2 regions of the Paenibacillus sp. DCT19 genome follow, and region 1 is predicted to be linked to the other one. Evidence: riboswitches for the same ligand, from Rfam matches in the RefSeq annotation. Region 1 holds a riboswitch; the other holds the start of a gene.
What was found. A riboswitch is a leader RNA that binds a small molecule or an ion and turns the genes downstream of it on or off. The one in region 1 is predicted to bind glycine.
Positions count from the first base shown of each region.

Region 2: it holds a riboswitch for glycine, as region 1 does, so the genes downstream of both, sdaAB (L-serine ammonia-lyase, iron-sulfur-dependent subunit beta) here and gcvT (glycine cleavage system aminomethyltransferase GcvT) in region 1, are expected to answer to the same signal.

Region 1 covers NZ_CP029639.1:5,029,159-5,044,127, reverse strand. Annotated here, with positions in the region: partial or broken gene gcvPB (aminomethyl-transferring glycine dehydrogenase subunit GcvPB) at 1,495-2,930, opposite strand; gene gcvPA (aminomethyl-transferring glycine dehydrogenase subunit GcvPA) at 3,056-4,411, opposite strand; gene gcvT (glycine cleavage system aminomethyltransferase GcvT) at 4,408-5,544, opposite strand; glycine riboswitch at 5,891-6,014, opposite strand; gene gcvH (glycine cleavage system protein GcvH) at 6,356-6,748, shown strand; gene DMB88_RS23035 (PTS mannitol transporter subunit IIBC) at 7,260-8,714, shown strand; gene DMB88_RS23030 (BglG family transcription antiterminator) at 8,755-10,848, shown strand; gene DMB88_RS23025 (PTS mannitol transporter subunit IIA) at 10,854-11,288, shown strand; gene DMB88_RS23020 (mannitol-1-phosphate 5-dehydrogenase) at 11,285-12,430, shown strand; gene DMB88_RS23015 (cysteine-rich CWC family protein) at 12,496-12,750, opposite strand; partial or broken gene DMB88_RS23010 (DNA mismatch repair protein MutS) at 12,885-14,911, opposite strand.
Region 2 covers NZ_CP029639.1:491,924-506,892, reverse strand. Annotated here, with positions in the region: gene DMB88_RS02355 (PAS domain-containing hybrid sensor histidine kinase/response regulator) at 1-17, opposite strand, end outside; gene DMB88_RS02350 (acyltransferase family protein) at 348-1,487, shown strand; gene DMB88_RS02345 (acyltransferase) at 1,535-2,098, shown strand; partial or broken gene DMB88_RS02340 (ABC transporter permease) at 2,318-3,051, opposite strand; gene DMB88_RS02335 (ABC transporter permease) at 3,052-3,762, opposite strand; gene DMB88_RS02330 (ABC transporter ATP-binding protein) at 3,759-4,673, opposite strand; gene DMB88_RS02325 (HAMP domain-containing sensor histidine kinase) at 4,746-6,287, opposite strand; gene DMB88_RS02320 (response regulator transcription factor) at 6,284-6,967, opposite strand; gene DMB88_RS02315 (alpha-glycosidase) at 7,278-9,032, shown strand; gene sdaAA (L-serine ammonia-lyase, iron-sulfur-dependent, subunit alpha) at 9,134-10,072, opposite strand; gene sdaAB (L-serine ammonia-lyase, iron-sulfur-dependent subunit beta) at 10,062-10,751, opposite strand; glycine riboswitch at 11,002-11,127, opposite strand; gene DMB88_RS02300 (MFS transporter) at 11,560-12,303, opposite strand; gene DMB88_RS02295 (hypothetical protein) at 12,312-12,494, opposite strand; gene DMB88_RS02290 (MFS transporter) at 12,506-12,832, opposite strand; gene DMB88_RS02285 (PH domain-containing protein) at 12,833-14,470, opposite strand; gene DMB88_RS02280 (PH domain-containing protein) at 14,463-14,969, opposite strand, start outside.

The DNA.
Region 1 (14,969 bases):
CTTTTTCCGATTAAAGCTGCTACTAGCAGCATGTTGCCGGTATCTACTTAACCAGTGGATACCGGCTTTTTTTGATTTAAGCAGGGAATTGTTGCGTTGGAGGTTAGTCTGGATTTAAACCTCAGTCTGAAAACTGAAGGGGACTGTATTCTTGAAATTGCGAGGTGGGACTCTTTAGTGCATGAATACGGAATGCGTCCTTCATAAGCTAAACTTTACCTTTTGTAAGGGAGAGAGCTAAGTGCGGTGTAGATGTAGATGTAGATGTAGATGTAGGTGCCAAGCTAACTGGTCTAGAGTGACAGGTGCTGAAAATTAAGTGTAAATGTTGAGAGCTAATGGCAAGACCAAGTGCAAGTGCAGGAGCCGGAGTAGGTGCTAAGAGTTAAAAGTGCTGATAGCTAGGCTAAGTTCCGAGAACCGAGAACCAAGAACCAAGAACCAAGAACCAACTGCAAGTTCAAGTGCTAAGAGCAAAAGTGCGAATAGTTAAGAGTTAAAGCTAAGTGCTAAGTGTTGAGTGCAAGTTCCAAGTTCTAGGTTCCAAGCATGAACTACTAGGAGGTGAGTAATAGGCTCTCAGCTCTAAAGAATCTGAGACGCCTTATTCTGGGGTTTGAAGCGCCCGCAGAAATCTAAAGAATCTGTGACACGCTATATAAGAGAATATAAGCTGTTTTTCATTATAATGGCGGGAATTTCGGGGAATAACGTGTCTGGTGTTCCTAAGAATTGAAAAAGTAAGCCTGGAGACCAAATAAAGTGTCATGGATTCCTTAGAACATCTTCTGGGTCAGCGCTATCTGTCACAGGCATCAGTCGATATAAGTTTCGGCAACTACGACGAACGCCACCATGTGATTCGTAAGCGAATCTAGACTCCAGCACTATAGACTCCGCCAAAGTTTTTTACAGTTTACTTGAGTTCAAGAAATGTTTTAACAGAAATGTGGCGCTAAACAATAGTAACCGTAAGAAGGGAAAAACAATTGAGCAGCACCAATAGTAACCGTAAGAAGGGGAAAGCAATAGAGTGGCTCAATAGTAACCGTGAGAAGGGGAAGAACAATTGAGCACCAACAATGGCGCACGTAAAAGAAAAGCAACACAAAAGCTCTTGCGGATGTTCGATCTCGCAAGAGCTTTTGTGAGAACAATGATTTACTCAGGGTACATTCTATAACCCGAAAGAAGTAGGTTTTGCCAAATTATCGTTCCGTAAGCAGCAGAGTGTGCCACATTTTCGTTCCAAGCCAGGAACTTTTCCACAGACCTACCAGCTACGTCAAGAGATCGTGACGCAGACGCAGTATGGCGGAAAGGCAGTGAGAAGTCACTGAAAAGACAGTGAAAAGACAGTGAGAAGTTACCGAGAAGCTACTGGGAAGCCATTGAGAAGCCACTGAAAACTCACTGAGAAAGCTCACCCAAAGCTCACGGGAAGATACCCACAAGTGTGATTACACACAAATTCAAGTAAGATTCAAGAACGTCCTAACTGCAAGCACAGTTCAATACAGGTTTACGAGCAGCGGTTGTTTCGTCCAGACGAGTTACCGGTGTGCCGTAAGGGGCGTTAAGAACTAATTCAGGTGTTTCTTCTGCTTCCTTCGCAATGCGGATCATCGTATCAATGAATCCATCAAGCGTTTCTTTGCTTTCGGTCTCGGTAGGCTCAATCATGATGCATTCCTCCACATTGAGTGGGAAATACACAGTTGGTGGATGATAGCCAAAATCAAGCAACCGTTTGGCAACGTCCAATGTCCGAACACCATATTGCTTCAACCCGCGACCAGACATCACAAATTCATGTTTACATACACCTGGATATGGAATCTCGTAATAAGGTGCGAGACGTGCCATCATGTAATTTGCATTAAGCACAGCACATTCGGATACACGTCGCAGTCCCTCAGGACCATATGTGCGCATGTAAGCATAAGCACGTACCAAGATACCGAAGTTGCCATAGTACGCTTTGACACGTCCAATGGATTGATCGCCTTCATAATCCAGAGCATAAAGGCCTTGATCGTTTTTGATTACCATCGGTTTAGGCAGGTACGGCACGAGACGGCTTTTCACACCGACAGGGCCAGCACCAGGGCCACCACCACCATGTGGGGTACTCATCGTTTTGTGCAAGTTCAGATGTACGACATCGAAGCCCATGTCTCCCGGACGGGTAATGCCCATAATGGCATTGGAATTAGCACCATCATAATACAACAATCCGCCTGCCTCATGCACAATGGAAGCAATCTCCTGGATATCCTTCTCGAACAGACCAAGCGTATTAGGATTGGTAAGCATTAATGCAGCCGTGTCATTACCCACTGCCCGCGGAGTGCATCCAGGTCAACAAGACCATCAGCACGGGAAGGAATGGTTACAGTTTCGAACCCGGCAACTGTTGCACTAGCTGGATTTGTACCATGGGATGAATCAGGCACGATGACTTTGGTACGTACTTCACCACGACTTTCATGGTAGGCTCGAATCATCATGAGCCCCGTCCATTCGCCATGTGCGCCGGCAGCTGGTTGTAGAGTCACGGCATCCATGCCGGTCAGACCAGCAAGGTCATTTTGCAGCGTGTACAGCAGCTCAAGAGCACCTTGAATGCTAGACTCATGCTGATATGGGTGGATTTTGGCGAATCCACTGTAGCGTGCAACATCTTCATTGATTTTGGGATTGTATTTCATCGTGCAGGAGCCGAGCGGGTAAAACCCGTTATCTACACCGAAGTTACGACGGGAGAGAGCTGTATAGTGACGAATCACATCCACTTCGAATACTTCTGGTAACGCAGCCGCTTCTGCCCGCAGCATTTCCCGGGGAATCAAAGCTCCGGGATCTTGGCGAGGCACATCACATTCCGGTAGGGAATAAGCCACACGTCCAGGGCTGCTCAGTTCAAATATGAGTGTTTGCTCAGGAGCAGGAGATGCTGTCGATGCTGAACTCGTTGATTCTGTGTCGGTGCTTAGCGGCGATGTACTAGAATGCGCTAACTCGGTTTGTCCTGTTGCTGTCTTCGTTTCTTGAGTCACAACGATCCCTCCAATGCTCGTGCGAATTCGTCAATTTCTTCCTTGGTGCGTCGCTCCGTTACTGCGAGTAACATATGTCCAGCGAGTTCGGGATAATCCCGACCGAGTTCGTATCCACCGATAAAACCTTTATCCAGCAACTCTAGTTGCAGGGCATCGACGTTTGTTCCTTCAGGCAACTGAATGACAAACTCGTTAAATGTTGGTGCGTTGAAGGTTGCTTTTACACCAGGTATAGCTTTGAATACTTCAAGTGCATAATGACTCTTCTGCAAATTGAGATCCGCTACATCGATCATGCCCTGTCTTCCCATTGTAGACATGTATACGGATGCGCTCAGTGCAAGCAATGCTTGGTTGGAACAAATGTTAGACGTCGCCTTTTCCCGGCGGATATGCTGTTCGCGTGCCTGTAGTGTTAGTACGAAGCCACGTTTGCCGTTACGATCAGTCGTCTGACCTACAATTCGGCCAGGAATACGGCGCATATGAGCCTGTGATACAGCAAAATATCCACATGTTGGTCCGCCGAGAGATGCGGCGATCCCCAAAGGTTGAGCGTCACCGACAACAATGTCAGCGCCAAGCTTCCCAGGAGCCTCTAACAATCCTAGTGAAAGTGGATTCGCACTTACTACAAGCAGGCTTTTGTGTGCATGAGCTAGGTCAGCTGCTTGCTGGATAGGTTCAACGGCACCGAAGAAGTTTGGGCTTTGAATCATGACTGCAGCCGTTTCTTCCGAGATGGCGGCTTGTAAGGCATCCCAGTCAGTTACGCCATTTTGATACCCGATCTCGACGATATCCAGACTTAGACCATGAGCATAGGCTTTCAGTACCTGACGTGCTTCCGGATGAACGGTACGAGATACGATCAATTGTTTACGGCGAGTAGCTGCTGCTGCCAAATTCCCTGCTTCTGCAAAAGCGGTCGCACCGTCATACATACTTGCATTGGCAACGGCCATGCCTGTCAATTCGCAGATGTATGATTGAAACTCAAATATTGCTTGAAGCTCGCCCTGACTAATTTCAGGTTGGTACGGTGTATATGCAGTATAGAATTCCGAACGGGAGATCACATGATTGATGACAGAAGGTATATGATGGTCGTAGATGCCTGCACCAAGAAAACTTGCGTGTGTCTCGAAGTTGGCATTGGCACCAGCTTGTTTGGACATATGACGCGTAAGTGCATATTCATCTAGCCGAGAGGATACGGGTAACTCACCCTGATAACGAATCTCCTGCGGGATATCTCGGAAGAGGTCTTCGATCGTTTTCACACCAACTGTTGCCAGCATAGCGCTCTGATCCTGCTCGGTCATAGGAATGTAACGGTGCTTGGTCATGCTTGATCAGCTCCTTGAGTAGGTGTCTTAGGCGTGCGTGTCCGTTTATGAAAAGGGGTCTTTACGACCTCGGCTTTTAGCTTTTTGCCGCGAATCTCAATCTCCAGTGGCGTACCTAGTGCAGCATATTTACTGTCAATGAGGGCTAACCCAAGATTCCTTTTTAGCGTAGGTGATTGTGTGCCTGTCGTTACTTCACCAATCTGTACACCATCTGCGTAGAGAGGGTAATGGGGACGTGGAATCCCGCGCTCCAGCACTTCGATGCCGACTAATTTGCGAGCAGGCCCGTCATTTTTTTGCTGTGATAAAACGTCGTGTCCGATAAAAGGCCCGGAATTCAGTTTCACAAACATGCCAACCCCAGCCTCCAGCGGGGAGATCGTGGGTGACAGTTCCTGCCCGTACAATGGCAATTTTGCCTCAAAGCGTAGGGTGTCCCGTGCACCAAGTCCAGCCGGAACCAATCCGTGTTCTTCCCCTGCCTGCATCAATCCATTCCACACCGTAGCAGCGTGATCTGCTCGAACATACAGCTCAAAGCCATCTTCGCCGGTATATCCAGTGCGGGATAACAGCAATTTTACACCGCATACTTCCGTATCCTGTACAAAACGAAACGGCTCAATGGTAGCTACATCAATGTCCGTAACTTTTTGGAGAATATCAACAGACAATGGACCTTGCAGTGCTAGAAGAGCAGTCTGCTTGGAGTCATTTGTCATGGTTACCCCAGGGGCGAGATGTTCCACTAGCCATGCCCAATCCTTATCGATGTTGGAGGCATTAACAACTAACATATAGTGCTGTTCCTCCAGTTTATACACCAGTAGATCATCGACCACACCGCCATCGGGATAACACATCAACGTATATTGTGCCTGACCCGGAACAAGTGCGGTTACGTCATTGGTGGTCATGTGCTGCAAAAAAGCCTCCGCTTGTTCACCTTGTACGGTGAATTCGCCCATATGGGATACATCAAACAGCCCTGCACGTTCACGAACTGCTTCGTGTTCCTTCTGAATTCCGCTAAACTGTACCGGAAGCTCCCAGCCACCAAAGTCAATGCAACGTACGCCTTCGTACTGTTGATATAAGGGAAAGAGTGGAGTTCTAAGTAAATCGGACATCAAATCACCTCTTCATTAGCCGTCAAGCGGCTGAATGTGCTGCATATGGATTAATGTTGAATAGGCATGATCGTTATTAGAGTGGTATAAGTATTTTGAGTAATGAATATAAATCGTACGTAAAATCGTACTTCTGAGATCCGGTTATGCTGCACGGTTTGGTTGCTGTGTTTATCTTTTTTGGGAAAAAGGAAAAGGACAGGCCAAAGAACCGGCATGCCAGAAGCACGCTGTATTCTTAGGCTCTGTCCTTGGTACCTGAGAGTTACCCCGCCGCCAATGCAGCAGGTTTCCCCTTGGGTGATCTTAACGCCCGTACCGGGCGGGTAGATGCTCTCCAGAGTTGCGTCCCGTAAAAGTCCTTTTGCCTGAGAGATTCACCGCCCGCTTGTCGGGTGGTTTACTCCTTCGGCGTTACCGCATGAACATCCAGATCCAGATGCTTGGGTAATCTCTCCCTTTACATTCATCCGCGATATTGCACACAACGAAAACAGTTTTACTCCTTTCATTAATACGCGAATTGCCTGCTGATGTCAAGAACAATGTCATCTGATTTCAAAGAAAGACGAATAATTTAAGCTTATATGCAATTTAATGTTCGTTTAAATAAAAAGAGTGCGCTTACTATTCCAATAATAACTAGTATATGTAAGTTCGTATTTAGATGATCTCGCTTTTGATCAGAAAATATGAACAAATTGTAAGGTATCTTGACATTTGATTCGAAAATATCATACGCTATGTTCTGGGAAAAGGGATTTGGCCAAAGAACGCATGCACTCATTAATGAAAAGCGAGGCGGATATCGATGAGCGAATTGAAAAGTGATTTCCTGTACAGTGAAGAGCACGAATGGGTGCAGACCGTAGGGGAGGATACTGTACGTATTGGTATTACCGAGTTCGCACAGCACCAGCTGGGTGACATTGTGTTTGTTGAATTGCCTGATCTTGAATCCAGTGTACAAGCGGAAGAAAGTATTGGTACGATTGAATCCGTCAAAACGGTTTCGGATTTATTTTCACCTGTGAGTGGCTCCATTATTGCGATCAATGATGCGTTGCAAGACTCACCAGAGCTTGTGAATAGCTCTCCTTATGAAGAAGGATGGATGATTGAGATCCGGGTGGATGGCGATTTGAGTGTAGCCTTATCCAAGCTGATGAACGCGGATGCTTATCGCAAACACACGGAAGAATAATATGTTCTGAAATGGACTTATTAACATATGTTTGAATCGATTTCATAATATCTTATTTGGTGCTGCAAACGCAGCCAGATATAGATCAAAAATCAACCTTTAGTGGTTATAAATGGACTCATTTAATAACATATAGAGTGTTGCTTTATATCATATTAACCTGTGTGAGCGAGATGCTTGCACAGTTTTTTTTGTGCTCTCTGAGGATTGTAGTGAATGACAACTCACACTGATTTTGGTTGTTAATTGTCTGATTGAATCCAGTTCTGGATCAGAAATTGGTTCTGGAAGTGACATAAGTCATAGGCGAAAAAATCCTTGTGTATCAACGTATCCAGCCATTATGCATAGACAAACTATGATTACATAACCTAATGTTGTCATCATTGTTCATGACGAAAGTACGCTTTCATTTTATTGAACAGGAGAGCATTCTCGCTTAGGATTGCAGCAGGGGCAAAATGATACCCCTTTCATTTTCATAATGACTTGATCCAAGGAGGATATAACAATGAGTAATTTGGACCAAACGTCCAATTCTAAAGGTGGGCTACGGGTAGGTGTACAGCGTTTTGGCCGATTCCTGAGTGGTATGGTCATGCCGAATATGGGCGCCTTTATCGCCTGGGGATTAATTACGGCTCTGTTCATTCCAACAGGCTGGTACCCAAATGCGACGATAGAACAGCTTGTGGGACCGATGATAAACTATTTGCTCCCACTATTAATTGGTTACACTGGCGGTACAATGGTGCATGGACAGCGGGGTGGTGTCGTAGGTGCCATAATGACCATCGGGGTCATCGTGGGTAGCGACATTCCGATGTTCCTCGGAGCCATGATTGCCGGACCGCTGGCAGCATGGATCATCAAGAAGTTTGATAAATCCATCGAAGGTAAAATTAAAGCTGGATTTGAAATGCTGGTTAACAACTTCTCCGCAGGTATTATAGGTGGAATCTTGGGAATTGCTGCTCTCGTGGGCATCGGGCCTGCTGTAGAAGCTGTTAGTAAAGTATTATCTGCCGGAGTACAGGGGTTAATGAATCTGGGCTTGTTGCCACTGGTTAACCTGATCATTGAACCGGGTAAAGTATTGTTCCTGAACAATGCGATCAACCACGGAATTCTCACACCGATTGCAACAGATCAGGCAAGAGAATTAGGGCAATCTGTATTATACATGCTTGAATCCAACCCGGGTCCGGGACTTGGTATTCTGCTTGCTTACTGCTTCTTCGGACGCGGTATGGCTAAATCTTCTGCACCAGGTGCGGTTGTTATTCATTTCTTCGGGGGAATACATGAAATTTACTTCCCTTACATTCTGATGAGACCGATTCTAATTCTTGCCGCAATTGGCGGCGGTGTTGCGGGTACATTAACATTTATGCTTACTGGAGCAGGATTGGTGTCAGCACCATCACCAGGTAGTATTATCGCTTATTTCCTTCTAACACCAAAAGGCGGATATCTCCCAATGCTTGCAGGGGTGCTTGTAGCGGCGGTAGTATCCTTCCTGATTGCAGCAGTATTGCTGAAAACCGGTAAACAAAAGGACGAAGATCTAGAGGCTGCATCCAGCCGAATGAAGGATATGAAGAGTCAAGGAACTACGCCAAATGCTGCAATTACGGCTAATGGCGGTGAAGAAAACAAAGTTGCGGATCGTACTGCTTCTACAGTGAAGACAGATGTGAGAAAAATCGTCTTCTCTTGTGACGCAGGCATGGGATCAAGTGCAATGGGCGCTTCCATTCTGCGTAAGAAAATGAAGGCGGAAGGGATTGACGTTGCGGTGACCAATACCGCAATCAGTGAGATCCCGCAGGATGCAGATGTGGTTATTACACAGAAAACATTAACCGATCGTGCCCGTTCCGTTGCACCAAACGCAGAACATATATCCATTGACAACTTCCTAAAAAGCCCGGAATACGATGCGCTCGTTGAACGACTGAAATAAATCGGACGCATTCGTCTTCTCTGAGCCGGAGGCTAGAGATATGAGTATTACCAAAAGACAACGTGAAATCGTGGAGTTTCTGCTGGAGCATCCACAAGAAGTCACTGCTGGTGAGATCGCCGTTGAAGTCAAAGTCAGTACGCGAACAGTTCACCGAGAGCTTCAGATGATTGAACAGTGGCTGGAACCTTTGGGTATGAGGCTGGAAAAAAAATCAGGAACCGGTATTCGAATTGATGCCGGTTCCGGTAATCTGGCCGTATTGCGCCAGCAATTAGAGGGTAAGGAATCTATTGAGTTTACGCCGGAAGAGCGTAAGCTCTTCATGCTTTGTATTTTGCTGGATGAGTCGGAACCTGTAAAACTGCTTGCACTAGCTTCAGATCTGAAAGTGACAGTATCAACGGTGACCAATGATCTCGATGATCTGGAGTCACGGATTCGTCAGGCTGGACTAAAGCTGGTTCGCAGACGTGGATATGGAGTCAAGATTAACGGAAATGAGACGATTCATCGTACTGCCATAGCTGCGCTTGCTCTGGAATTTCTGGATGAGTCCGATCTGTTCGGAAGACAGCCTGAGCAAGGGGGCTCCATCGTAAACCAGAAGTTGCTGAATATGATTGGGCATGGTGATGTGCTTACAGTCGAAAATGCATTGTGGCAACCAGATATCGAATGGCTGGAGAACATCCCGGAACGGCAATATATGAAGCTGCTGATTCAATTATCCGTTGCGGTTGTACGTATTCGTAAAGGCTTTGGCATTGGTCGTCTTTCTCCACGTGAGAAAGCGAGAGATGACGTTGCGGAGCAGGATGAGATGAAGGTTCCACCTTATATGGCATCCCGATTGTGCGGTGTACTATCTACCCAGCTAGGGCTGACGTTCTCCCAAGATGAGCAGGATTATTTTCACAGATTATTAATTGAGACAGAGCAGAGGATACACTCTTCAAGGCTGTTGCCAATAGACGACTTAATTCTACTAGATAGGGTACATTCATTGATTGATCAGATGCAGGCGAGAACCCATTATGCCTTTCATGAGGATCGTATGCTTCGTGAAGGTCTGATTGGGCATATGGCACCTGTAATGGAACGTATTGAAGGACAACAGATGATCCGTAATCCACTACTGCAGCAGATTCGCAAGGATTATGATTCACTGTTCGAAGATGTCAAAAAATCCGTGTACCAGGCTTGGCCAGGTATAGATGTTCCCGATGAGGAAATTGGTTTTCTAGTCATGCACTTTGGAGCATCCATCGAGAGATTACGCACATTAAAACGGGAAATCAGGGCGATCATTGTCTGTACAAGCGGAATTGGTTCATCACGCATGCTGTCCAGCCGACTGACGAAGGAGTTTCCCGAGATTCGAATTATAGACAGCGTCTCCTGGTATGAAGCTACCCGGATTCCAACGGATCAATACGATCTGGTGTTATCCACTGTTGATCTGCCGATGGATGAGCATCAGTACTACAAAGTGAGTCCACTGCTTACAGCAGAAGAGAGTGAACATCTGCGTCATTTTATTAGAACAACAACGTTACAACGACAGCATAACAAGTCAAGGGAAACAGAAACCCAGACGCCAAGTCATTACTCGGATCCAGACGGAATGGAAGCCACTCTGATTGAAATCGTCCGAATCATTGGCAAGTTTCAGGTCTACCCGCTGGACAATCAAGGTGCCGGTTTCTATAAAACGGTGTATGCGATGTGCAACGTACTTCATGGATCCGGGGTGCTGAAGGAACCAGAGGAAATCGCGAAACGGTTGGAGGAACGTGAAGCAGTAGGGAGTCAGAAGATTCCGGGTACAACACTTGCGCTGTTTCATACACGCAGTGAGGGAATCTATCGTCCGTCGATCAGTCTCTTCCAGCTCACGGAGCCGCTCCTTCGTACGTCAGCTGATCCGGCAGGAGTTACCCATGTTCTCTTGATGCTGGGCCCGAGAGAATTATCCAAGGAAAGCTTGGAGGTTCTTAGTGAGATCAGCGCACTGTTATTGCAGGAAGAAATGATTACATTGCTGGAAAAGGGAGTCAGGGATGAACTCATTCATTACCTGTCCAAGGAACTCGTTGGATTCTATCGCAGTAAAACCGAAATTGGAGGTTAACCATTATGAGTATTTTAACAACAGATAAAGTCATTATGAATGCGAAGGCTCAGGATAAATACGAAGCGATTCGTATGGCAGGACAGATTTTGAAGGATGCGGGTCATATTACCGCTGATTACATCGAGAAAATGATTGAGCGTGAAGAGATTGTTTCAACTTATGTAGGAAATGGCCTTGCGATCCCGCACGGTACGAAGGAATCTAAATCATTCATTTTATCCACAGGTATCTCAGTCATTCAATATCCAGAAGGTGTGGATTTTGGCGAGGAAAAAGCTTATATGGTGATTGGTATTGCGGCTCAAGGTGGGGAACATATGGAGATCCTGACTAGCATTGCAGTAATCTGTGCTGAGGATGAAAATATGGAGGCTCTGCGTCTAGCCAAAACAGCGGAAGAAGTTATTGCTATTCTGGAAAGTGAAATGGAACTATGAAGGCCTTACACTTTGGCGCAGGTAACATAGGACGCGGATTTATCGGGTTAATACTGTCTCGTGCAGGATACGAGGTTATTTTCTCAGATGTGAATCAGGAATTGGTATCGGCTCTACAGCAACGAGGACAGTATACGGTGGAACTGGCTAACGAGAGTAAGGATCAGGAGACCGTTACGGGTGTAAACGCAATCGATGGAACCCAGTTGGAGACGGTTGCCCAAACGGTTGTGGAAGCAGATCTGATTACAACTGCAGTTGGTGTGGGTGTGCTGAAATATATTGCACCAGGCATTGCCAAGGGGCTTAAGGCGAGACTTCACTCGGATCTTGTTCAGAAACCTCTTCATATTATTGCATGTGAAAATGCAATTGGAGCCAGTACGCAACTGAAAGAGCATGTATATGCTCTGCTTGATGAGCAAGTACGCTCACTTGCGGATCAGTACATTTATTTTCCCGATTCGGCTGTAGACCGGATTGTACCTATTCAGCACCATGAAGATCCATTGCATGTACAGGTGGAGCCTTTTTACGAGTGGGTGGTGGATCGTTCTCAGATGGCTCCTGCATTCAAACCGGTTGAGGGCATTGTATATGTTGATGAGCTGGAGCCGTATATCGAACGCAAGCTGTTCACTGTAAATACAGGACACTGCGTTGCTGCGTATATTGGTAACGTGCACGGGTATGACACTATTCAGAAGGCTATCGCCGATGAAAAAGTAAAATCCATTGTATATGGTGCTTTGCAGGAAACCGGAGAAGTGCTGGTGAAGCGATTTGGATTCAATCCGGAAGAGCATGAGCAGTATATCCTTAAAATATTGGGACGGTTCGTCAACCCGTATATCACGGATGAGGTTACTCGTGTTGGTCGTTCCCCGCTGCGCAAGCTGTCCCCGAATGATCGTCTGGTTCGCCCGGCTCTTCTTGCATATGCGGATGGAACGGAAACAACTTATCTGACTATGGGCATGGCCGCAGCTTGTAAATTCGATGTTTCCGATGATCCGGAAGCTGTTGAACTGCAGGACATGATTCGTCAGAAGGGGATTGCTGCTGCACTGCAGCATTATACGTCCATGGATGAGCATCATCCGGTACTTAAACAAGCTGTTGCTCAATACCACGAAATGTAAAGTAGTGGGTCAAAGTAGCCATGATCTAACATGGTAGCATGCATCATAAAACAAGAGCCGTACAGTTAACGACTGTATGGCTCTTGTTTTAATGTAAGCTTGTTGGTATATGCATCCAAACAGCGCTGGCATATGCATGATTTGCGGCGCTGTTCTGCTGGAATACGGTCAAATATACCTTCGGGGAAAGTAGCCCGGTTACACCAGCATTCCGAATGAGGGTGTCCAGCCGCATAGGAACAGCGATTAGCTTCTCCGCATAACGGGCAGACAAGAACATCAGTATTCTGATGATGAGTAGCATCCTGTTCTGAAGACATTTGGTTCTTTCCCTCCCTGTTAATAAACACGATCTGAAGTGAATACATACAAATTCCAGTATAACAGATATGTGTTTACAAGCAGGGAGTGAACTTTGCACCACGGTATCTATTTTAGTATCCTATTTCACTGTTTACTCATCAGGGGGCAGTTCAATCTGCAGTCCTTCCACATGTTTACGTCCCATCAACTTACGCTTCTTCCGGTTTTCTTTGCTCTCGAATACGATGTCGAGGTCATAGTTATCTGGGTAGAGTTGGTCTGCAGCAATATGCAGTTTCAATCTCTTCTTGTGAATTTTAACCTTGCGACCACGCAGCATAATCCCGATATTGCCACGAGCATCCTCGACTTCACACACGGTTCCCGTCTGATCAAGATAACCAATATAGACTCGATCCCCTTTTTGGAATACAGTCGCTGGTACAGATGTCTCTGTTTCTTCGGCCTTCATAGACTTCATTGCCGATGTAGTCTGAGAGGCAGCATTAGTAGGCACGATCGGTTTGGCTATGTCAGCCACTGGCGGTGCATCTGTTGCTTCCGATTGAACGAATACATTTGCTTCTGTTTCACCTGATAGGGTTGGTAAATGCTCTGTTATGCATTTCTCTGTTGATGAATGGTTCTGTTGAACGCCCTGATCGGAGATAGACTTGGAACGATCAATAATGTGTTGTGCCATTCCTAGTTTGAGTGCGATGGCATAAGCATAACTCTGTCCAGCTTCTCCAATTCGCAACCGATATAAAGGCTGGAGCGTTACCGTGTCGAATTCCATCCGAGCATTCTCAAAACCTGGTGTAGCAGCGGCAAAATGCTTGATTTCTCCAAAATGAGTGGTTGCTACAACCGTTGCTCCGCGTCGATGTAACTCTTCAAGCATCGCGATGGATAATCCGACTCCTTCCCCAGGATCTGTACCTGAAGCCATCTCGTCAATGAGTACGAGTGTTGAGGAATTAGCCTGTTCCAGAATACCGATCATGTTGCGAATATGAGCAGAGAACGTGCTAAGTGCTTGCTCCATGCTCTGACCATCTCCGATATCCACCGCAATTTCACTGTATACAGACATCGTGCCACCTTCTCCAACAGGGACAAGCAACCCGGATTGCATCATAAGGGTAAGTAGCCCAAGTGTCTTGAGTGCAATCGTCTTCCCCCGGTATTTGGCCCTGTAATAATGAGTGAACGATAGTTCGTGCCGATTGTAAAATCCAGTGGAACCATAGATTCGCCCATCAATGGGTGATGTGCACGTTGGATCTGAACTCTTCCTTCTGCATTAACTTGAACAACGCGTCCGTCCATCGTGACCGCATATTTTGCTTTTGCCAGTAGAAAATCTAGTATGCCCACCGTCTCGGTATTCAGAGCAATTTCACGACTGTATGACTCTGTGAGTGTGGTCAACTCGCCAAGAATCTTCATCTCTTCTCGAGATTCATCCCCCTGCAATGTAGCGAGTTCACTGTGAAGACTCATGAGTTCTACCGGCTCAATGTACACCGTTTGCCCACTCCCTGATTCGTCTAACACACTGCCTTTGACCAGCTTGCGGAATTCCTTCTTGATTGGTAGTACGGTTCTTCCATTACGTTGACTAATGACATTTTCCTGCATGATGGAGCGATGTTTGCTGAGCAGTGAATCGAGCTTACGCTTCATACGCTCTTCATTTACCATTATTTTTTTGCGGATTCTTGTAAGCTCTTTGCTCGCCAGATCTTGAATACGTCCGTTGTGGATACTACGTTCAATCTCGCTTAGCAACGATTCCATCAGCATCATAGATGCAGCATAACGGCTGACCGTTGGAGCGATCTCGGATTTACCCTCCATATACTTCATCAGCTGCGCACAGCTTCGCAGAAATTGTGCAAGATGACTGAAATCACGTTCACTGAACAAATATCCTGTGCCTAGCAGATCCATGATGGTTTCCATTCCATCCAGGGATGGAATGGGAATGCTTGCGCCGTAACGGAGCATGAGAGCGGCTTCTGCTGTTTCTTCTAGACGTGTCTGAATCCAATGGACATCATTCATCGGTTTCATATTATGCGCATGACGCTTGCCCAAATAAGATCGGGCGCAGGAGGCTACGTTTTTTTGAATTTCGAAGTAATTAAGTGTGCGTAAAGTGTTTTCGTTCATGGGGGATCTCTCCTTAATATTAAAATATGGTGTTTGGTTATTGCAGCTGACTTATTCC
Region 2 (14,969 bases), 2.1 Mb from region 1:
GTTTCCGTTTTATTCATTTCCAAGGCTTACCCCTCTTTTCTTAGCCTAAAGCTTCTTATAACAACGAAATATAACACTGTAATTATAACTAGGCTTACCCTCGAATAACCATGTAAACCCGCCTAGAAACAGCTTTTTTTATTTTAACAGATTCCAATATTTTTTGGATTAATATCTCGCCTTAAATTCTCAAAACCTCTCTTTAAAAAAATTGAAATTCTCTCAATGCAGTATCATTTGGTATACAGACGTAAATCAATTAAGAAAAGATTGTTCCAATTTTATACAAATATAACGATACATTTTGTATCAAACAAGTTATAATGGATACAAAAAAGGATGTGCATATGTCTGTGAAAAAAGAGAAATTAATTGAAATTTATTTTCTCCGAAGCATCTCATGTCTAGCCATCGTACTCACACACTCGATCGGTTTCTCCACCAAGTTTTATACCGACCTGTTGAATTCTTCGCACGTCATTGGAAGAAACATTTTGGATAGTCTGAACCTTCTTCTCAAATTCGGCACCCCAATGTTTGTCTTCATCTCCATTCTCCTACTCTCCTACTCATACCGCGACGGAATAAGAAAGGGATTCCTCCTCAAACGGTTCAAGTACATCTTCATTCCATTTCTTATATTCAGCGGAATTTACAGCGGACTTGCTGTATCCGGATTTCTTGACGCGGAGAATCGGAGCTTCGGAAGCCTACCCAGCGTGTTATTCCAACATATCTTTCTGGCAGGATTCCACGGATATTTCGTAGTGATTATCTTTCAATTCTACATACTGTTCTACCTGTTCAAAAAACTCCTTGATCAATGGAATCCCTTAACTGTAATCACCGTCTCATTCATCATTAATGTCGCTTATCTTGGATTCTTCAATTTTGTAGGCAAAATTGAAAGCATTCCGCTATCCGGCATCATCTGGAGTAGCTTTAATTGGCTGCCTTTTGTCGGTTGGTTGTTTTACTTCTCACTCGCCTACTACTGTGGTCGAAATATAGAACAGTTCAAAGCCCTTCTTGCCCAACATAAAGTATGGGTTAGCACGCTTCCATTGGTTCTGATGGGAATCGTATTATTCCTGTACCATAGCGAAATCATTCCTGTCTCCGATTCCAAGCGGATTGATATGCTCTTGCTCACGACCTTTCTCTTCTTCGGGCTATACCAATTCGCAAGCCGACTTCAACGCGTTCCACGAAGTTTACTTCTTATCAGTGACTACTCCTTCGGGATCTATCTTGTTCACTGGTTCTACCTTCATCTGATGGCACAGTTACTACAAGCCGCCTCCTTATCATTAGGGTATTTCACGATTCCGGTTCTGTTCCTAGGGGCTCTCACGTTCTCCATCATCACGGTGTATTTACTCAATCGCGTTCGCGTTGGAAAATTCGTGGTCGGTCAGATTGGGAAGGGACGAAGCGCTACTCCTGTTCAGGTGGAGCGTAGCACAACAGGAGAAGTACCTGCCTAAGCTTAGATTTGAATTTTGATAAACCTTCAGAAGGGATGAAGTTGAACATGGTATTTCCGAACAAGGTGAAGATTGCGTATGGCAAGATGCGGGGATGGGCTGTGTTCGGAAAAATACAACCTACACTTGGACTACTGCCGAGAATACGAGGCAAAGTGTATTTGAACAAATCGGGAGAACTACAGGTAGGTAAACGACTTAATATCATAGGGAAACCTTGGGGAACCCAGCTAACAGTGGTCAAAGGAGCACGTCTAACCATTGGTGACGATGTACTGATTAACGCAGGCGTAGGAATAGCCGCCAATATAGAGGTTGTCATTGGTAACAATGTGATGATTGGACCGCGCACAAGTATATTCGATAGTGCATACCACCGAATCGATTCTCTGGATGATGGGAGTGAGATGGCACAGCGGATAACGATTCAGGATAATGCCTGGATTGGAACAGGGGCTCTCATTCTTCCTGGCGTAACGATTGGCAAAAATGCCGTGGTTGCTGCCGGAAGCACCGTCACCAAGGATGTTCCTGATAACACCCTTGTGGCTGGAGCACCTGCCAAAGTCATTCGGGAATTAACCATCCATGACGGATGGATTAGAAGATAGCAAATAAACTCGTGCTATAACAAACAAAGATCCCCTTCAGGCATTCATGCAGATCACATCTGCACGCTGTGCTTGAAGGGGATTTCCCCTTGGAAGAAGGGAATCCAAAAATCTGGGGATAACAGCGATCGGAAGGTTATTCTGTCATCGAAGTGGTAAGTGTAAACCTTCTTTAGTTGAACTTATATATACCGAGAAGGAGCAAGGGGGCACACTTCATCAGATCTCTTTTTTCTTGAAATAGAGAATACCTGCGAGGATAAAAAGAACAGCACTCCCACCAACAACCGTCAGCATCGTCGCCAGCGGAACATTGTAGGCTCCAAATCCCCGCCTTCCATCGGTGCCATAAGAATGACCGGCTGTGCCCATGGATAATATGGACCAAATGTCACCGAGTTCACGATCAGAATATTCGGTACCGTTAGAGCAAAGTTCAGCGCGAGTGGTGCGGCAAAGCTGCTCCAGATCAAGGAGACCAGCAGTTGTAGCGCAGCGAGTGGCACACAGGCGAATAGTCCAAGGGATAACTTACCCACAATTAATCCCCACGGTATTGGTTCCGTTATACCATGAACGAGACCTGCCAGCATAATGGCTGCAAATAGCAACACTTGTGTACCCGCTAAGAGCAACAACACAATGGTGAGCTTGGCGGCATATACACCAGTGCGTGTAAGCGGTAAGACCAGCATCTGCTTCCACCCTCCGCCCGAATGTTCAAATCGACAGACAAAAGAAGTAAATACACCAGTCAGAATTGGGAGCAGCAGTAAGCCATGAAGGAGCACCATTGTACTCATCAGCACTTCCCATTGCCCAGAAGGCGATGACAGCAAGCCGATGAGCAGCGCGATTAACGGGCTAAGCAGAATTAAAAGCCAGATCGGAGATTTCCCCATTTTTAACCGTTCAGAAGACAGGATTCGGAAATAGGTTGTCGCAAAGCTCATCTACGCCACATCCTTCCGGCTGAAATGAACCATACCCATCAGCATAATCAAGATGCCTACGCCTAAGCCCAACGCGGGATAGATCAAGGAGCCTTTCCAAGCCATCATTGACCAAGCAAGTGGAAAATGTGGTGAGATGGTCAGCGCAAACATGCCTGTCACTGCAAGAACAATCCCAAACGTTACAGGTAGAGCCTGATTCTTGGAAACCATGGTGAGCCATAGCTCCACGGATAATACGGGCAGTGCGCCAGCCAGCGGCAGAATACCTAATTTAACAATGGATAACCACGGAATCGCACTCGCATCAAACCCAAAGATCAATCCCAGCCCAATAGTGCCAACAGATAACAGCAAACAAGAAATGATCAGCAGCACACAGGTCATGATGAATTTAGCTAAGTACACCGCTGGTCTTGAAATAGGTAATGCCAGCAGTTGTTTCCATGAGCCCTGTTCATGCTCCACATTCGCCATCATGGAACTAATAATGGTTGCTCCTAACATGAGCGCCAGGGGTACAAAGACGATGACATTCTCCAGAAGACCTTCCCATAGGTTTCCGCCATAAACACCTTTTAGATAATCCAATCGTAATCCAAAATTCAACGCCTGCATCAGTGTAAGACCAATCGGAGCTAGGAATACAAGAAACCAGATGCCCTTGCCACGAATCTTAAGCCAATCCGATGATAAAGCACGTCCCGTCATACGGTCGCCCCCTCACCAATCACCCGCATAAACAGGTGTTCCAACGATTGGCGATGTTCCTCCACACGATAGATGGCATGGTCATGCTCAACTAGACGTCTTACTAATAATGCGATAGCGCTATTATCCATGTACGGGAACGTTAGCACAGAACCTTGTCGTTGACCGAATTGCCCCTGCTCTCTAGCGAGCTTGATCGCGTCTTCCGGTTCGGACACCGTCAGACAAATAGAACTGCCCGTTTGACTGTGCAGATTAGCAATGGTATCCTGCAGCACCATCTTACCCTCGCGGATAATGCCAACTCGGCTCGCCATCTGCTCTACTTCACTCAATAAGTGGCTGGATACAAGAACGGTAATACCATGTTCCAGCGGCATACGTTTGATCAGCTCTCGAATTTCCTGAATACCTGCCGGGTCAAGCCCATTCGTAGGTTCGTCCAAAATCAATAACTCAGGCTCACCCAACAAGGCGCTCGCGATACCCAGACGCTGCTTCATTCCCAGAGAATATCCCTTCACTGGACGTTTGGCATCCCGAGTCAGATCCACGATGGACAGAACTTCTGCAATTCTCGACTTCGGCACGTTAATAATCCGGCGCAATGCCTCCAGATTTTCCACCGCATTCAGATGACCATAGTACGAAGGATACTCAACAAGTGATCCTATACGCCGCAGAATGTCCATGCGATCTTTGCGAATATCTTGGTCGAAGATTCGAATAACACCCTTTGTTGGCTTAATTAAGCCTAGTAGCATGCGAATCGTTGTTGTTTTGCCCGCACCGTTCGGACCTAAGAAGCCGTAGATATCTCCTTTTTTGATATGCAGGTCAAGCTCACGTACTGCTGCTCGATTACGATATGTTTTCCATAGATTAGCCGTTTGAATAATGTTATCACTCACTGTTTAATCACCTCGGATAACATCGTAACCCGCCAAGGTTAAAATCAACGTTATCTGAAGTTTAAGTTTAGTTTAAAAATCAGTTTTATCACTTTTCACTCCTGAGCCGCCATAGAGATAGATTCGAACCCCTTCTGCTGAACTGTCCACCTTCTTGCGGAGACCCATCTCACGAACCAACAGATCCACGATGGATAGACCAAGCCCAGTCCCCTTCGTACCTGTATCCTCCAGCATGCCTGGCCCATGATCCTGAATAAGTAGTGCCGTCTGTCCCTGAATCTGCTCTGTCGAGATGCCAATATATTTGCCTACTGCTGCATATCGAACAATGTTCTGAAACAGATTATCGAGAATACGGCGCATGCCCTGTTCATCCACCTGCCAGAGTAGGGGCTCGTCCGGTAGATCAATGTCGATATCGAACTGTTCCTTCTCCCAGACTGGATACCATGCCGCAGCTACTTCCCTGACGATCCGCAGCATATCCTTCTCCTCCAGCTTCAACGTATACTTTCCACTCGTCAGCAGGTTATAGGATAACATGTTGTCGATAAGTCCACCCAGATCCTCCATCTTCGCTTCCATGCGCAGTAATGAATTATTGCCCGTATGACTTAGCTGCTCTTTGTGCAGAGCGTGCATATGTCCTCGAATAACCGTCAACGGTGTGCGAAGATCATGGGAAAGCCCCGCAATGAGACGTTTGCGCAGCTGTTCTTCCTCTCTCTCCCGGTGCCGACTATCTGTAAGCTGACGTATCATATCGTTGAACGACTCCTCCAGTTGCCCAATCTCATCCTCTCGTCGGATATCAACAGGTAGCGGGATGCCTTCCTTGCCTGGTGCCATCATTGCCGTCTGTAAACGGACTAACCGCTTGCGAATACGAGCGAAGAACAGAATCGACATCAGAATGAAGAATAGAAAGATGATGGCCATGAATAGCCCAAGGTACAGGAGCTCCATCGGCCAGTTATTTTGTTGTTTTTGCATCAAGTAACGAGGAACTTCAATTACCATGAAGCCTTTTCCCTTGTCCTGATCGCCGCCTTCGATAAAAGAAACCACCGTGAGCGGATCTCGATACGTCGCTTCCTTCATAAATTGCAATGTACTCGCCGCATCCCACACGGTTGGAACTTGCGTCACGACGCTCTTTCCGTCATCCAATGTCCATCGCAGCGTCTTCATGACCGTATCGCCTGACGTCACTTCTGACAGAGTTACGCCTTCGCCTGCTAACATAAAGATTGTATTCCCACGTTCATCCACCAGGTACATGGAAGACTTGGGATACCTGTTATGTAGCTGCTTGATCCGTTGATCAACCTCGGTTGAACTGGCCTCGCCTAATTTCATTGCCTCTTTAGACCATAGATTGCTTATATGGTTTACGTCACCATAAGGTGCATCATTGTTATAACTGTTGTTCACCACAACCACGTAAATAATAGATGTAATTGGAAGAACGACAGGCACGAATAAAATGGCCGCCAAAATAAGAAACATATAACGGGACATTAAGGAACGTCCGAAACGGAGCTTTTTCTTTTTCACAGACTCCTGCTCTTGTTGCTTCTTGCCTTTGCGTGAGCCTACTCGCCATGTCATGGCTTCTTCACGCGGTAACCGACACCACGGATTGTCTGAATGATGGTCGGATTGGCTGGGTCACGTTCCAATTTCTCACGCAGATGACGAATATGTACCATTAATGTTTTGTCTCCATCCAGATAGGACTCATTCCAGACCGCTTCATAGATTTGCTCCTTCGTTCGAATCATGCCCATGTGCCTGAGCAGGTACGCAAAAATATGGAACTGTTTCCCAGATAGAATGACTTCCTCTTGCGTAAGCTCATTCACAATCCGATTATCCTTCTCATAGATGGACAGATGATCAAGCTTCACAACTTCATCCGCAGTAATATTCGTCCCAGCCTTACGCAATTGGACTTCTATTCTAGCGGCTAGTTCGTCCGGGTGAAAAGGCTTCGTGACATAATCATCGGCAAAATCAAGTCCATGCAGCTTATCGTCAATAGACGTTCTAGCCGAGAGCATGACAATTGGAATGCTAGGATGTTCTTTTTTGAGTCGCTGCCCTACCGTAAATCCATCCAGACCCGGAAGCATGACGTCAAGAATAATCAGAGCGCAGCCTTTGGCCGCCTCCGTTGCACCTTCACCACTTTCCAACCAGATGACCTCATATTCACGTTCTTCCAGATCTGCTCTAACCCATGTCGCAATTTCGATCTCATCTTCAATGTATAATAGTTTCGGCTTCATACGCTCGATTCGTTTCCCTTCTTTACCCTTTGGGTTAAATATATTTGAAGCACAATTAGATGCTGTTCGATCATTCTCAGCTTCTTGAATCTGAACGATCAAGGCAAGCTTCTTGCATTAAATAGATACAAATTCATGACATCGGGGTACAGTGAGTCCCTCTACATTCCATTATAACCTAATCACTCATCTGGGAAATGTTACATAAACAAGTGATGCTCTGCATCATGCAGAGTAATCAGCCACATTCGAGGGATTACGATCCAACATGCCAACATACGCTGTGTGTTACGACGGGAGGATACTTACTATGCTGCTGGAAGCCATCTATCATCAACCCAAACGCAATTGGGCTTATGCCTATGACAAGGATACCGTTCGCTTGCGTCTACGTGCCAAAAAGAATGACCTCACCGAGGTACACGCCCTGACTGGGGACAAATACGCTTGGGAACAAACAAAAGAATTGATCCCTCTAACGAAGTATACATCGGACTCGATGTTTGATTATTATGAAGGGCAAGTACGCCCTCCTTATCACCGTCTAAAATATGCTTTTCTCCTCAAAAGTGAAACCGAACAAATCTGGATGACTGAAACCGACTTCCAAGAGGAAGAACCCGATGAGCCGGGGCGAATGTTTCAGTTCCCATACATTCATGAAGGTGCTGTATTTACGCCACCTGCTTGGGTGAAAGATGCCGTGTTTTATCAAATTTTCCCCGAACGGTTCGCAAACGGGAATGCTGAGCTTAATCCAGAGAAGGTCGAGCCTTGGGGAGGCGAGCCGACACCGTTTAATTTCTTCGGCGGTGATCTACAAGGCGTCATTGATCACCTCGATTATCTCAGCGAGCTTGGCATTAATGCGATTTATTTCACACCGATCTTCGAAGCGACAACCAATCATAAATACGATACCGAGGATTACATGCGGGTAGACAGGCACTTTGGAGATGCAGATACTATTAAACGGCTTGTTAAGCTGTGCCATGAACGTAAAATCCGTGTCGTTCTGGACGCGGTATTCAACCATGCCGGGAAGACATTTGCACCGTTTGTCGATGTACAGCAGAACGGCGCAGAATCCAAATATAAGGACTGGTTCCACATACATGAGTTTCCGCTGGATGTGAAGGATGGCATTCCCACGTATGAGACCTTTGGCTTCGAAGCCCATATGCCAAAGCTAAATACAGAGAATCCCGAGGTGAAAGCCTATTTGCTGGAGGTTGCCGAGTATTGGATCAAAGAGGTAGGCACCGATGGCTGGCGACTCGACGTCGCCGATGAAGTAGATGATGCCTTCTGGCGAGATTTCCGCCGGGTTGTGAAGGCTGCCAATCCGGAAGCCTACATCCTTGGCGAAGTGTGGAACGAATCGTCTGCATGGCTACAGGGTGATCAGTTCGATGCGTCGATGAACTATCCGTTTACCGAAGCGGTCAATCATTTCTTTGTCAAAAATACAATGCATGCCGAGCAATTTGCTAATTCTATTGGTCGTCAATTATCCCGCTATCCTCATCAGGCGAGCGAGGTCGCTTTTAACTTATTAGATAGCCACGACACACCCCGCTTGCTTACCCTCTGTGAAGGGGATCAACGGAAGATGAAGCTGGCTGCATTATTCCAATTTAGTTTCATGGGTGCACCGTGTATCTATTACGGAGACGAGATTGGACTAGACGGTGATCATGATCCTGGATGTCGCAAATGTATGGAATGGGATGAGGCAAAGCAAGACCGTGAACTGTTTGATTTTTATCAGAGACTTATCGCGCTCCGTCACGCTCATCCTGCTCTGCGTGCTGAAGGTACGATTCGATTCCTACAAGCCCGCGAAGGTGGCAGCCAGCTTGTCATGGAACGTCAGGATGAAGAAGAGCGCATTCTAATTCTGTTCAATCGCTCAGAAGAAACGGCCATCGTTGAGCTGGAGACGAGTACAGATGATTGGAATGAGCTGTTTGGCGAGAAGCACCGGATCGCACTGGAGGATGGCATACTTGCGATTGAGCTTCCGGCTTATGGATATGCAGTGTTAAGCATGGCTCTGGAGTAATATAAGGGGTTCGTACCAGCTTTCCGTTTCGAACCCATGAAAGCCAAAGAGGCGCCAGCAGAAGGTTACTACACTGCTAGGCGCCTCTTCATATTTTAATTTTATTCTGACGTTGAACCTGCTGCCCCGTCTGTTTCTAACTCTGGTTCCGGAGCACGCTTTGCCTTCGGTTTCGCAAGCTTCTCCATCATTTTGCGTCCTGTCGGGGTCTGAGCCAGTCCACCTTGAGCCGTCTCACGGTGCCTGCTTGGCATAGCACTGCCCACTTCAAGCATGACATCAATCACTTCGTCCGATGGAATGGCGCTACGCACCCCAGCAAGTGCCATATCAGCAGCGGCTAGAGCGGTTACAGCGCCCAGTCCGTTGCGGACGATGCAAGGAATTTCGACGAGACCTGCGACTGGATCGCAGATAAGACCGAGTGTATTTTTTAACGCCAAACCTACCGCATGAACAACCTGCTCCGGCGTGCCTCCACGTAGCTCAACCATAGCACCCGCCGCCATACCAATCGCGGAGCCTACCTCAGCCTGACAGCCACCCTCAGCACCAGAGATAAACGAATTGTTTGCAATAACATATCCGATCGCCCCAGCACAGAACAGTCCGTTAACCAGATGCTCGTCAGTCCAGCCAAAACGTTCTTGTGAACTGATGAACACACCTGGAATAATGCCGCACGAACCCGCTGTCGGTGTAGCAACAATTCGCCCCATGGATGCATTGACTTCAGAGACACACAGGGCATATGCCATCGCAAGTGCTGAAGCATCACCTGAGCAAGTCTCTCCTTTACGAATGTATTCCGCCATCCTCTTGCCGTCTCCACCAGTCAGACCACTGCGCGAAACTGTATCTTCATTCAGTCCTTTATGAACCGCTTCCTTCATCACCTGATAATATTCAGACATCTGCTGCACGACATCTGCTTCCGGCGTATTCGTCTCTTGGACTTGTTCTTCAATCATTAACTGAGCAATGGTCTTGGATTCAGCCGTGCAGATCGTATTCAGTTCATGCAAATGCTTAAATCGCATCTGGACTCACTCCCTTCTTCAAATCAATTACACGAATATCCAGCACATGATCCAGCGACTTCAAACGGCTTAACATATTCGGGTCTGGCGCCCCATCCATCTCCATCGCAGTCAATGCTTCACCATCCCGACCTTTCCGGTCTACCTGCATATAACCGATGTTCACGCCTGAGGAACTGATGGTGGACGTCACGGATGCAAGCACCCCTGCTTTGTCCGCATGACGCAGCACCAATGTTGGGAACTCCCCACTGATCTGGACGCGAAAATCATTCAAGGCATGCACTGACACACTGCCGCCCCCAATGGACGCACCAATCAATGAACATTCACGGTCACCGTGCCACAGTTCAATTTTGACCGTATTGGGATGGGGAGCAGGTAGGCCACTTGTGAAAAACTCAACCTCCATACCCGCTTGCTCTGCATACTCTTCAGCATCCGGTATTCGCGGATCGTCTGTCGCATAATCAAGCAATCCGCCGATTAGCGCAAGATCTGTGCCATGCCCTTGATACGTATCGGCAAACGATCCGTATAGTGTTAACCGGGCGCGCTCCGGCGTACAACCCAACCACTGACGAGCAATTCTGCCAAGTCTCGCCGCACCAGCCGTATGTGAACTTGAAGGTCCCGTCATGGATGGACCAATAATTGAGAAAACATCTTTAAAACGCATCAAAAACCCTCCATTTGTATTCGTCATGTTCATCCAGATACTTAACCATAACGTTCCATTATTACTGAATGATGACATCAAAAAAGGACAGAAGAAGGCCTTAAGCCCTCTCTCTGTCCTCGATACCTGAGAGTTTCATGATCAACAGCGTCAGTCGATACAGTGCATGCCTTGTTCTTACACATACTGTACCAAGCTGTTTAATCATATACCCCTTGGGTGGCGCATCATGCGCACTCTCCAGAGTTGCGTCCAACGATGGTACATTTACCTGAGAGATTAACCGCCGCGCCGGGTGCGTAGGCAGCTTGCTCCTTCGGTGCCTGATCGCAGGCCATCTTACTTAGCCAACTCAGGTCTCTCCCGCTCGTTATCATTCGCTGTATGGAATTATTCTGATGAGATCAGAATGATGATAATTATGATTCAAAATAGTGACATTAAAGCTAAATCATATCGTGATCCGACGAAAAAACACTCTTACTCATTAAGATTAATCGACCGGAAGTTTCATGTCAATAAACTTAACGATTTGTTAGCTTCAAATCAAATGTAAGCGTTATCTACTGTGAACTTTTGTCACATCGGCACTCATGTTTATTCATTTGTTTACATCTCTGCTGTTAATTCTATGTATGTTCAGGTGTGTCCAATGGTTCGGGTGTTAAGGCAAACTTCTGTCTAAAACCTTCTGTCCAAGACCTTCTCCCCTATAGGACACACCAATGCCCAACTTACTTACTATTACTTTCTTTCTTTTTTTGTCGAGCCATTTCACTTCTGCAGTTGTTCTCCGCATCAGTCTAACCTACTTCATCGTTGCACTCTTCGTCACAGCCTCTTGATAATACGAACTTCTTGAAGGAAGCAAGCTGGTGATCCATAAGATAAGTGCCACTAACATCATGGCTGCTGAGACAACCGTATACACAAGACGAAGGGATAAATATTCTGCCACTACCCCTGCAATCAAAATAGAAGCCACTTGAAGCGCGCTCAGCATCAGTCCAATGACACTGCTCATCCTGCCCATTAGATCTACCGGAATATTATTCTGGTAAAAGGTAATCAGGCCTGTGTTGGCAAGTGCTGAGCACAGCCCAAGCAAGATAAAGGCGAACGCTGCAAGCTCGAAGGAAAACGAACGTGCAAATAGGAAATAACCAAGCGAAACCATAAGCACGCCGATCCCCATCATATGACGGATCGGAATATGTTTGGCAAACAGGGTGACAAGCAGCGAACCAACTAGATAACCGACGCCAGTAACACTCATCAATGCCCCGTATTGAGATTCAGACAAGTTCATCACCTGGCGAATAAACACGACTTCCTGTGCATCCAGCGACATGCCAATGACGAGAACAATCTGAAAAATGACGTAAATCCCTACAACGTAACCACTCTTGCGGCTAAACCTTAGCACGGCTTGCCAGTCCTGAGCGATGATCCGCGGCGACAATTTCGATGGCCCACCACGCTGCTCGCCTATACCCAATTTCGGCAACATCATAAGAATCAGAGCGGACACAGCAAACGAAACACTATTCACGTAGATCGCTACTGCGGGGATAGATAGAACAATAATACGCCAGCTACAGCAGGCCCCGTAATAAAAGCTCCTGAGCTAATGAGTGCCTGCATCGAATTGAATCGCTTACGCCGCTCAGCCGGTACCAGCCGAGTAATGTACACCTGGGAAGAAGGTACAAATATCGAGGACGACATACTAATCAGAAACATCACAGCATACATCATCCACAGATTTGAAAATAAGGGAAGTGTCGCGACCAGCAATGCCCGTATGATATCTGCCCAATCATCAACTGGCGTTGATCGTAGCGGTCAATGACACTGCCTGACCAGAACTTGGTGCATACTGAAGCGATTGGCGAGATGATCCATAACCCTGCTACGGCTGCTGGAGATTGGGTCATGTTCAGCACCATCAGGTTGATAGCGACAATGTAGATAAAATCACCCAGGTTGGATATACCCACTCCACCTAATAACAGTCCGGCATGCTTCCAGCCGCCAGGCTGGTTATCAGACTTTTCTACCCTCTCCTGGCTGTTCTTCATCTATCGTTTCCCCCTCGACTTTGAATAGAAAGAAGCCTGATGCATCCAATTCATAACAGCAACCGCATGAGTTTGATCCAAGAAGGTCGCCCTCCAGCCGCCACGGTTCACCATCAATGTGGCCTGTACGGTTAGCAATGACCTAGCACGTTGGCGGGATGTTGCGATGGTATTCACTGTAACCACATGAGGACGGCGCATTAACACGGTCAGACGGGAGATTTGCCGCTGGCGGATCAATAGCTGCTTCTCATATATGTTCAGTCCTTCATCCTTGTAGCGTGCATATCCCCACATACCGAACACAGGCAGCAGAAGGAATAGCCCTACGCCCACCATGCCAAAATATATCGTTCCGGCAATTCCAACTAGCAGGGCAATCAGCAGTTTCCAACGGAGAAACAACCAGAGCGCCCGTGTCGGCGGCTGCGCTATATCTGTTTGTAATTCATATTGTGGCACGATGCTTGCCAGCAATTCGTTCACCTCACGCATGGGTAACAGCGGGTGAAGCATCATTTTTTTCTCCTTCTCGGAAGTCAGCACATAAATCTCAACCTCCGCATACCCGAAGGGTTGACGCAGCAGGCCTTCTCTAATGGCGACTGCCTGCACCTTGGTAGGCGAAAACACATGTTTTTTGCGTTCCAACAGACCTGAGACGATGGAGATGTTACCACCCTCACGCTCTACCGTGAACCCAGCATACTTAATCGTGAATAACACCGCTGATAGAATCCAAGCCAGCAGGAACATGAGAGGAATTAGACCTAGCCACCAAATGGCCGGCAAACTCCCAGCTTCCTCCACTAGACGTCGATAAAAATGATCCGGTAGCAGATCATCTGCAAAGGAATAGATCCCTGTCGCAAAAACGAGCAGGAGCGGCAGATTCATGGTCGTCAATGCCCCCACAAACAATCTGCCCGCCGACAATCGCAGGAGCGGCTCCTGTTGTACAGGATCTTCCGCATGAACAGGTTCTAGAAGTTCTAAGCCATCCACCCTGTTTGGTCTAGAATCTGCACCCGTCTCATGAACTGATCCTAGACCGGGTTCTGTACCCTGCTCACGTTTAATTCCGGCATATTCATCATGGGTTCCTATCTCTACTCTGGATGTCTCCATCTGTTGTTCGGGGCTGTTCACAGCAGATTCCTTCACCACTGCCTCAGTCCGCTTCTGATACAGCCATCGCTCCACTCGCTTCGCTTCATCAACACGGAGAGCGGGTAACACACCATCTGCCTCTTTGTTACCACCAGGCGTCTCAATCTTAAGCTGTGCGATTCGAAGCATTCGCTGAATTAACGGCTGCTGTGTCTGTACAGCATGAATCCGGCTAAAATAGATAGACTTCTCTTCCCGTACAAACATCCCCCGCCGTAGTACAATGCGATCCTCTTGCAGGGTATAGCTGAATTTCCGCCATTTCAACCAGCCATATAGAAGAGAGGGCAGCAAAACAAGCGCGATACCTCCTGCATAGAGATACCAAGGGATTTCGCTCCAATTCAGCCCTCTGAATACTAGTAGTACGAAGAAGGGAAGTAACGATTTGAGGACACTGAACAAAGGAAATAAAATATAACTTTTGTGTAGGCGCGTTGTTTCACTCGTTTCATTCATCTCATTCATCTCGATCTTCCACCTTGGCTAAATGTCCAATATTTCTTTTGAGTTGCTCCGCTTCCTCACGCTCCAGACCAGCGATTTCAAGTGTAGCTGCCGCGGTAACGATGCTAACCTTAGCCAGCCCATACTTTCGCAGCAACGGGCCGCTCTCCAATTCTACCTGCTGCACACGTGTCATTGGCACAATCGTGTCAGTAATCCACAGCCAGCCGGAATGAATTTCAAGCTCATCCTCAGCAACTCGGAAACTGAAATAACGATATTGGAGTGCTGGCAGAGCACAGCCAAACCAGATGAAGGACAAGATGCATAATCCGAGCGCAGCCCAGCCTGGCCACAACGTCCAATCTCGATTAAATGCTACGACCAAGTACGCAGCCGCTATAGCGCCCAATATTCCATTGGTGATCAGCGATGTCATAGCGGTTGCCCGCTTTACTTTGGGATGAAGACGTCGAAGGCTCTGTGATTTTAGTGATTTTGGACTAGAAGCATTGGATGC